DNA from 3 places in the Mesorhizobium sp. B2-7-3 genome. Region 1 is predicted to be linked to each of the others. Evidence: predicted binding sites of a transcription regulator. Region 1 holds the regulator's gene; each other region holds the start of a gene.
What was found. The regulator HrcA, encoded in region 1, represses chaperone genes, less so after heat shock. The targets are predictions, from matches to a motif close to GTTAGCACTCNCNNNNNGNGAGTGCTAAC.
Positions count from the first base shown of each region.

Region 2: the regulator HrcA is predicted to act here: its motif matches at 978-1,006, upstream of FJW04_RS20535 (co-chaperone GroES).
Region 3: the regulator HrcA is predicted to act here: its motif matches at 1,203-1,231, upstream of groES (co-chaperone GroES).

Region 1 is NZ_VFTY01000001.1:435,640-437,903, reverse strand. It holds gene rph (ribonuclease PH) at 1-423, opposite strand, end outside; gene hrcA (heat-inducible transcriptional repressor HrcA) at 579-1,661, shown strand; gene FJW04_RS02190 (hypothetical protein) at 1,765-1,962, shown strand; gene FJW04_RS02185 (sorbosone dehydrogenase family protein) at 2,046-2,264, shown strand, end outside.
Region 2 is NZ_VFTY01000009.1:69,894-72,157, reverse strand. It holds gene FJW04_RS20550 (ATP-binding protein) at 1-207, shown strand, start outside; gene FJW04_RS20545 (hypothetical protein) at 204-413, shown strand; gene FJW04_RS20540 (usg protein) at 502-780, opposite strand; gene FJW04_RS20535 (co-chaperone GroES) at 1,164-1,478, shown strand; gene groL (chaperonin GroEL) at 1,538-2,264, shown strand, end outside.
Region 3 is NZ_VFTY01000014.1:39,293-41,556, forward strand. It holds gene groL (chaperonin GroEL) at 1-779, opposite strand, end outside; gene groES (co-chaperone GroES) at 845-1,141, opposite strand; gene FJW04_RS26290 (class I SAM-dependent methyltransferase) at 1,305-2,222, opposite strand.

The sequences.
Region 1 (2,264 bases):
CAGGCAGTCATACAGCGCCACCCAGCCGCCGGTGATCGAAGCGGTGCGGGTGCCGCCATCGGCCTGGATGACGTCGCAGTCGACGGTGATCTGCTGTTCGCCCAGCGCCTGCAGGTCGACCACGGCGCGTAGCGAACGGCCGATCAGCCGCTGGATTTCCAGCGTGCGGCCGCCCTGCTTGCCGGCGGAGGCCTCGCGGCGCATGCGCTCGCCGGTCGAGCGCGGCAGCATGCCATATTCGGCCGTCACCCAGCCCTTGCCGGAATTGCGCATCCAGCCAGGCACCTTTTCCTCAAGGCTGGCGGTGCACAGGACATGCGTGTCGCCGAACTTCACCAGGCACGAGCCTTCGGCATGCTTGGAGACGCCGCGCTCGAAGGATATGGCGCGCATTTCGTCGAATTGGCGTTTGGAGGGGCGCATTCGGCCTGCTTTCTTGTCATTTTTTGAATCGTGGCCGGCTTGTAGCCCCACCAAGCCCATGGCGCAAAGGAAAATGGCCGAGCGATCCGACACAGACACCGGGTTGCGCGCGGCCCACCGAAGTCTATATCCTTGAACCGGAGGTTTTTAGCCGAATGACCAAGGCAGTCGATCCCGCCTCGCAGTCGCTGGCTCTTCAGTCGCTCGACATGCGCTCGCGCGACATCTTCCGGCGCATCGTCGATTCCTATCTGCGGGACGGCGAACCCGTGGGCTCGCGCAGCCTGTCGCGCATCCTGCCGTCCTCGCTGTCGCCCGCCACCATCCGCAACGTGATGAGCGACCTCGAGCATCTCGGGCTGATCTACGCGCCGCACATCTCGGCCGGGCGCCTGCCAACCCAGGCTGGCCTGCGTTTCTTCGTCGATGCCTTCATGGAGCTTGGCGACCTCTCCGACGAGGAGCGTCGTACCATCGAGGCGCAGGTGCGGGCCTCCGGCTCCGGCGCGACGCTGGAGCATATGCTGACCGAGGCCAGCCAGATGCTGTCAGGCATGTCACGCGGCGCCGGCCTGGTGCTCGCGGCCAAGAACGAGGTGGCGCTGAAGCACATCGAATTCATCCAGCTGGAGCCGACCAAGGCGCTTGCGGTGCTGGTGTCGCAGAATGGCGATGTCGAAAACCGTGTCGTCGAGTTGCCCGCCGGCATCACCGTCTCGCAACTGCACGAGGCCTCGAATTTCCTCAACGCGCATATTCGTGGCCGCACGCTGGCCGAGGCGCGCACCGAGATCGCCCGCATCAAGGAAGAGACGAGAGCCGCCCTCGACACGCTGTCGCAGGACCTCGTCGAGAAGGGGCTTGCGGTGTGGGCGGGCGCCGAAAGCGGCCTGCCTGCCCGGCTCATCGTGCGCGGCCGCGCCAATCTGCTGGAAAACGTCACCGCCCAGGCCGACATCGAACTCTTGCGCCACCTGTTCGAGGACATGGAGACGCAGGACGGGCTGATCCAATTGCTCGACCTCGCCGAGCAGGGATCTGGCGTGCGCATCTTCATCGGCTCGGAAAACAAGCTGTTCTCGCTGTCGGGCTCGTCGCTGGTGGTGGCGCCCTATCGCGACAAGGACGCCCGCGTCGTCGGCGCGCTCGGCGTCATCGGCCCGACAAGGCTGAACTATGCCCGCATCGTGCCGATGGTGGATTATACGGCACAGCTGATTTCCCGCATGCTGAGGTAAGGAGTCCGAGGAATTATTGCTTTGGTTTCCATGCCGGAATTCGACCGCGAACGACTTTCCTGGCGGGACCGTAAATCCAGACAGGCTGCAAAGGAGAAAAAGAATGGCGCTGGAATCGTTCAAGGCCCAGATCAGTCTGCTGCTCGAGGAGATGGTCAACCAGCCGGAGGACCAGCACGAAATTCAGGAACAGCTGCGCGAAAAACTGCGCGAGATGCGCGCCATGGGCCTGCCATTGCCGGCCGATCTCGTTGAATTGGAAAAACGCCTGGACGACGATTTTTACGCTGCCGGGACCTGATCCGAGAAGTTTTGCGCATCGTGCGAACGGAACCCACGGGCAAACCGATCGTTGCTTTCCTTCATGACGGATTGGAGGAAGTGATGCGATTGGCCGGACTGGCGCTGTCCGCACTGTTTGTCACGACCGCGGCGCTCGCCCAGCAAGCCGATCAGCCTGTGCTCAAAGGCCCGGCCGCCTTCGGCGACTGGCGGGCGGACAGGCCCGGCGTGCGCCGGCTGATCAAGCCGGAAGACCTGCCGAAACCCTATGTCACCAAATCCGCCTCCAACAGCGCCGGCGTGATCGACATGCCGGCGGAC
Region 2 (2,264 bases), on a different contig from region 1:
AGCGATGGCGCGATTGCCCGCGCCTACGGCTCGCACTCCATGCGCCGCGCCCGGCGGCTGCTCACCTATATCGAGGAGCAGGGCCTCATCGTCTGCCAGCTCGACGGCACGGGGAAGCGCACCGTGACGCTGGTCGAACTCGCCTGGGCAACGGCGCCCGGCGATCCCAATGCCGAGGGGGCGGAACAGGGAAGCCTGGCTTTGTGAGGGCATCCAACGCGGCTGTGGCGGCATTGCGATCTCATCGACAAACGCTGATCCGCTGGTTCTCGATGGCGGACCTGGCGGCGGCCGGCATCGCCTCGCTGGCGCTTGCGCGGTCCCCGGCAAGCGGCGCCGGGTGGCTGGTGCCGGGAACCTGCGGCTCGATCCTTGCCGGGCTCGGCGTGGCGCTGGTCAATCATCGTATCTGAAGCTTGCTTGCAGACGGCGGGTGCGAAGGCGATGCTGAGGTCGCTGGTCGGCTTCTGGTAAGGTCAGCACCGCGCGATGACGCCGCCCTTACTGGACCGTGATGACACCGTCGACCGCCCGCCATTCCGATGGGGTGATGAGCCGGTGGTGGGCGATGTGGACGGAGTGAAGCGGCCCGTCCAATTCGCGCTCCCAATAGGAGAGAAAGCCCTTGAGTTCGGGGAACTCCGGCGCCAGGTCGTAGTCCTGCCAGACATAAAGCTGCAGCAGGCTCCGATGGTCAGGCAGACGGTAATGGATTTGTGCGGTGGTCAGGCCATAGCCTTCCATCTGGAGGCGGAACTCCTTGCTGACGCTTGCGATCATTCGTGTCTCCTTGCGGTGGCCGCAATGGCGAAAAAGTCTCTCGGCCCATCGATGTGCGCCGCCGGGAAACAACTCCTGGAGAGGGTGAGCGGTTCCGGCGCCGGCGATGGTACCGGCTCGAATAATTTTGCCGGATCTAGGCGTAAATTCAAGCGGCGGCTCCCGACGCAGAGCGAATGAGACCGCTATAACAGTGAGTTGGCACTCCGACGGCGTGAGTGCTAAAATTTTCTGACCGGCCTCTTGAAACCGAAAAAAGGGAAAACTAGCTCGATATGCGCGCGCGATGCCTGACAAAGGGTCGCCGCATTTCCGCATCGGCCCGAATTGCCGGTCCGGTGTGGAGGAAGCTGAAAACCTGTTTGTCCCAAGAGGAGAACGACATGGCGTTCCGTCCATTGCATGACCGTATCCTGGTCCGCCGCATCGAGGCCGAGGAAAAGACCTCCGGCGGCATCATCATTCCCGATACCGCCAAGGAAAAACCGCAGGAAGGCGAAGTCATCGCCGTCGGTCCCGGCGCGCGCGACGACAGCGGCAAACTGACCGAGCTGGATGTCAGGGTGGGTGACCGTATCCTTTTCGGCAAATGGTCCGGCACCGAGATCAAGCTCAATGGCGAGGACCTGCTCATCATGAAGGAAAGTGACGTGATGGGCGTGATCGAACAGACCGCGCAAGTGAAGAAGGCCGCCTGACGGCTTCTTAGAAAATCCACCAGTCAACGAATGCTGCCTAGAGATAGAGGAGTGATCCAATGGCTGCCAAAGAGGTAAAATTCCATACCGAAGCGCGCGAGAAGATGCTGCGCGGCGTCGATATCCTGGCCAATGCGGTGAAGGTGACGCTCGGTCCCAAGGGCCGCAACGTCGTCATCGACAAGTCGTTCGGTGCGCCGCGCATTACCAAGGATGGCGTCACCGTCGCCAAGGAAATCGAGCTTGAGGACAAGTTCGAGAACATGGGCGCGCAGATGGTTCGCGAAGTCGCCTCCAAGACCAATGACCTTGCCGGCGACGGCACCACCACCGCGACCGTGCTGGCCCAGGCCATCGTCAAGGAGGGCGCCAAGGCTGTTGCCTCGGGCATGAACCCGATGGACCTGAAGCGCGGCATCGACAAGGCGGTGGACGCCGTGGTCGCCGAGCTGAAGGCCAACGCCCGCAAGGTGACCCGCAACGACGAGATCGCGCAGGTCGGCACCATCTCCGCCAATGGCGACGCCGAGATCGGCCGCTTCCTCGCCGAAGCGATGGAGAAGGTCGGCAATGAAGGCGTCATTACGGTGGAAGAAGCCAAGACCGCCGAGACCGAGTTGGAAGTCGTCGAAGGCATGCAGTTCGACCGCGGCTATCTCTCGCCCTATTTCGTCACCAACCAGGACAAGATGCGCGTCGAACTCGACGAGCCCTACGTGCTGATCCATGAAAAGAAGCTCGCCAACCTGCAGGCGCTGCTTCCGGTGCTGGAAGCGGTGGTCCAGT
Region 3 (2,264 bases), on a different contig from region 1:
GCGAGCGCCTCGCCTTCGACGTCTTCCGAGATGATGAGCAACGGCTTCGAGGTCTGCACGACGGCTTCGAGGACCGGCAGCATCGCCTGCAGGTTGGAGAGCTTCTTCTCGTGCAGGAGGATGTAGACGTCCTCCAGCTCGGCAACCATCTTGTCGGCGTTGGTCACGAAATAGGGCGAGAGATAGCCGCGGTCGAACTGCATGCCTTCGACGACTTCGAGTTCGGTCTCGGCGGTCTTGGCTTCCTCAACCGTGATGACGCCTTCGTTGCCGACCTTCTGCATCGCTTCCGCGATCATCTTGCCGACCGACTCGTCGCCATTGGCCGAGATCGTGCCGACCTGGGCAACTTCCTCGGAGGTCTTGATCTTCTTGGCGGCCTTGCCGAGAGCAGCGACCACTTCGGTGACGGCCAGATCGATGCCGCGCTTCAGGTCCATCGGGTTCATGCCGGCCGCAACCGACTTGTGGCCTTCCTGGACGATCGACTGCGCCAAAACGGTCGCGGTCGTGGTGCCGTCGCCGGCGATGTCGTTGGTCTTCGAAGCAACTTCGCGGACCATCTGCGCGCCCATGTTCTCGAACTTATCTTCAAGCTCGATTTCCTTGGCGACGGTGACGCCGTCCTTGGTGATGCGCGGGGCGCCGAACGACTTGTCGATGACGACGTTGCGGCCCTTGGGACCGAGCGTGACCTTCACCGCGTCGGCGAGGATGTTGACGCCGCGCAGCATGCGCTCACGGGCATCGCGAGAGAATTTTACGTCTTTGGCAGCCATGTTTTAGCTCCTGGCAGGGGCTCGGATAGAGCCCGAAAAATTCAAGTTGAGGGTGAGGCCGATAATCAGCCGATGATGCCCATGATGTCGGATTCCTTCATGATCAGAAGGTCTTCGCCATTGAGCTTGACTTCGGTGCCCGACCACTTGCCGAACAGGATGCGGTCGCCGGCCTTGACGTCCAGCGGGACCAGCTTGCCAGCTTCGTCACGAGCGCCGGAGCCGACGGCGATGATCTCGCCTTCCTGCGGCTTTTCCTTCGCCGTATCCGGGATGATGATCCCGCCAGCGGTCTTGGATTCGGATTCGACCCGGCGAACGACCACGCGGTCATGAAGCGGGCGGAACTTCGACTTTGCCATTTTTTCTTCCTCGATGAGAACGGTGAGAAACAGTTCCTCGTCCGGCGGCGCCGGACACATAGTTAGCACTCACCAAAGGCGAGTGCTAACGTGGCGCTGAAATAGGCCGCCGACCTGCCAGAGTCAAGGCGCGCGGAGCGCCTCTTGGTAGGATGGCGATGACTTATCGAAGCTTGGCCGAACCGAGCACCAGGAGCGGACAACGTTCCGCCAGGGGATAACTGCCGCTTGGCACGACGCGCACCTGGTCGAACCAACCGCGCGCCTCATCCTCCAGCATGGCCAGCGTCGCGAAGCTGTACTTCGTTTCGGAGCCCGCATAGACGTCGATCGTGTTGATGGATGCCATACTCCATCCGGTGCATGCGGCAAGGGCCTCCCGATTCGGAAACAGCTTGTCGAATGCCGCACGGATTGCTTGCACATCGACGCTGCTGTCGCAGTCGCCGGTCGTGCACGCCATGGCTATCCGCCATTTGAGCGCGTGGAAATTCTCGATTCCGCCGGCCAGGACCAGAGCTTCGATGCCGCGCAGGTCATCCGCGGTTTCCGGCCGAGCAAACACGCGGATCGCCGCACGCCGGCCAGGCTTTAGCACCCTTGCGATTTCACCGAACAGCGAACCGCGCGCGGCCTTGGTATCGACCGCCGACAGGCAGCCGTCGCCGATGACCGCGTCGAAACATTCCCGCTCGACCGGGAGGTCAAGCCAGTTGCCGGCCATCGCCCTTCGCGAGGTGTTGTCGCCGGCCCATACGCCGGAAATCATGGCAGCCGATTGATCGATCGCCAACATCGATCTGCCTAGAACCGCCAGTTCAGGTGTCACCCCAAGCAGAAGGACATCGGCATTTCCGAGATCGAGTTCGCGCTCGAATATGCCGACGGTTTCCGGCGTCGGCCGGAGCGGGGCGTCCAGGAGCTTCCAGTGCCGATGATAACTGTCCCAATGATTCGTCATGCAGACCCGTTGGAGCCCAGGAAAGTCTGGCATTGATTGATTAGAGCCGCTTAATGGAAGTGGGGATGGAAGCCAAGGGGTTAGCTGGTGGCGCGCATCATTGTCATAACGCATGAGCATGACCGGTTCCTGGGTCGCCGCGGCCTTCTGCTGCGCCGGAAT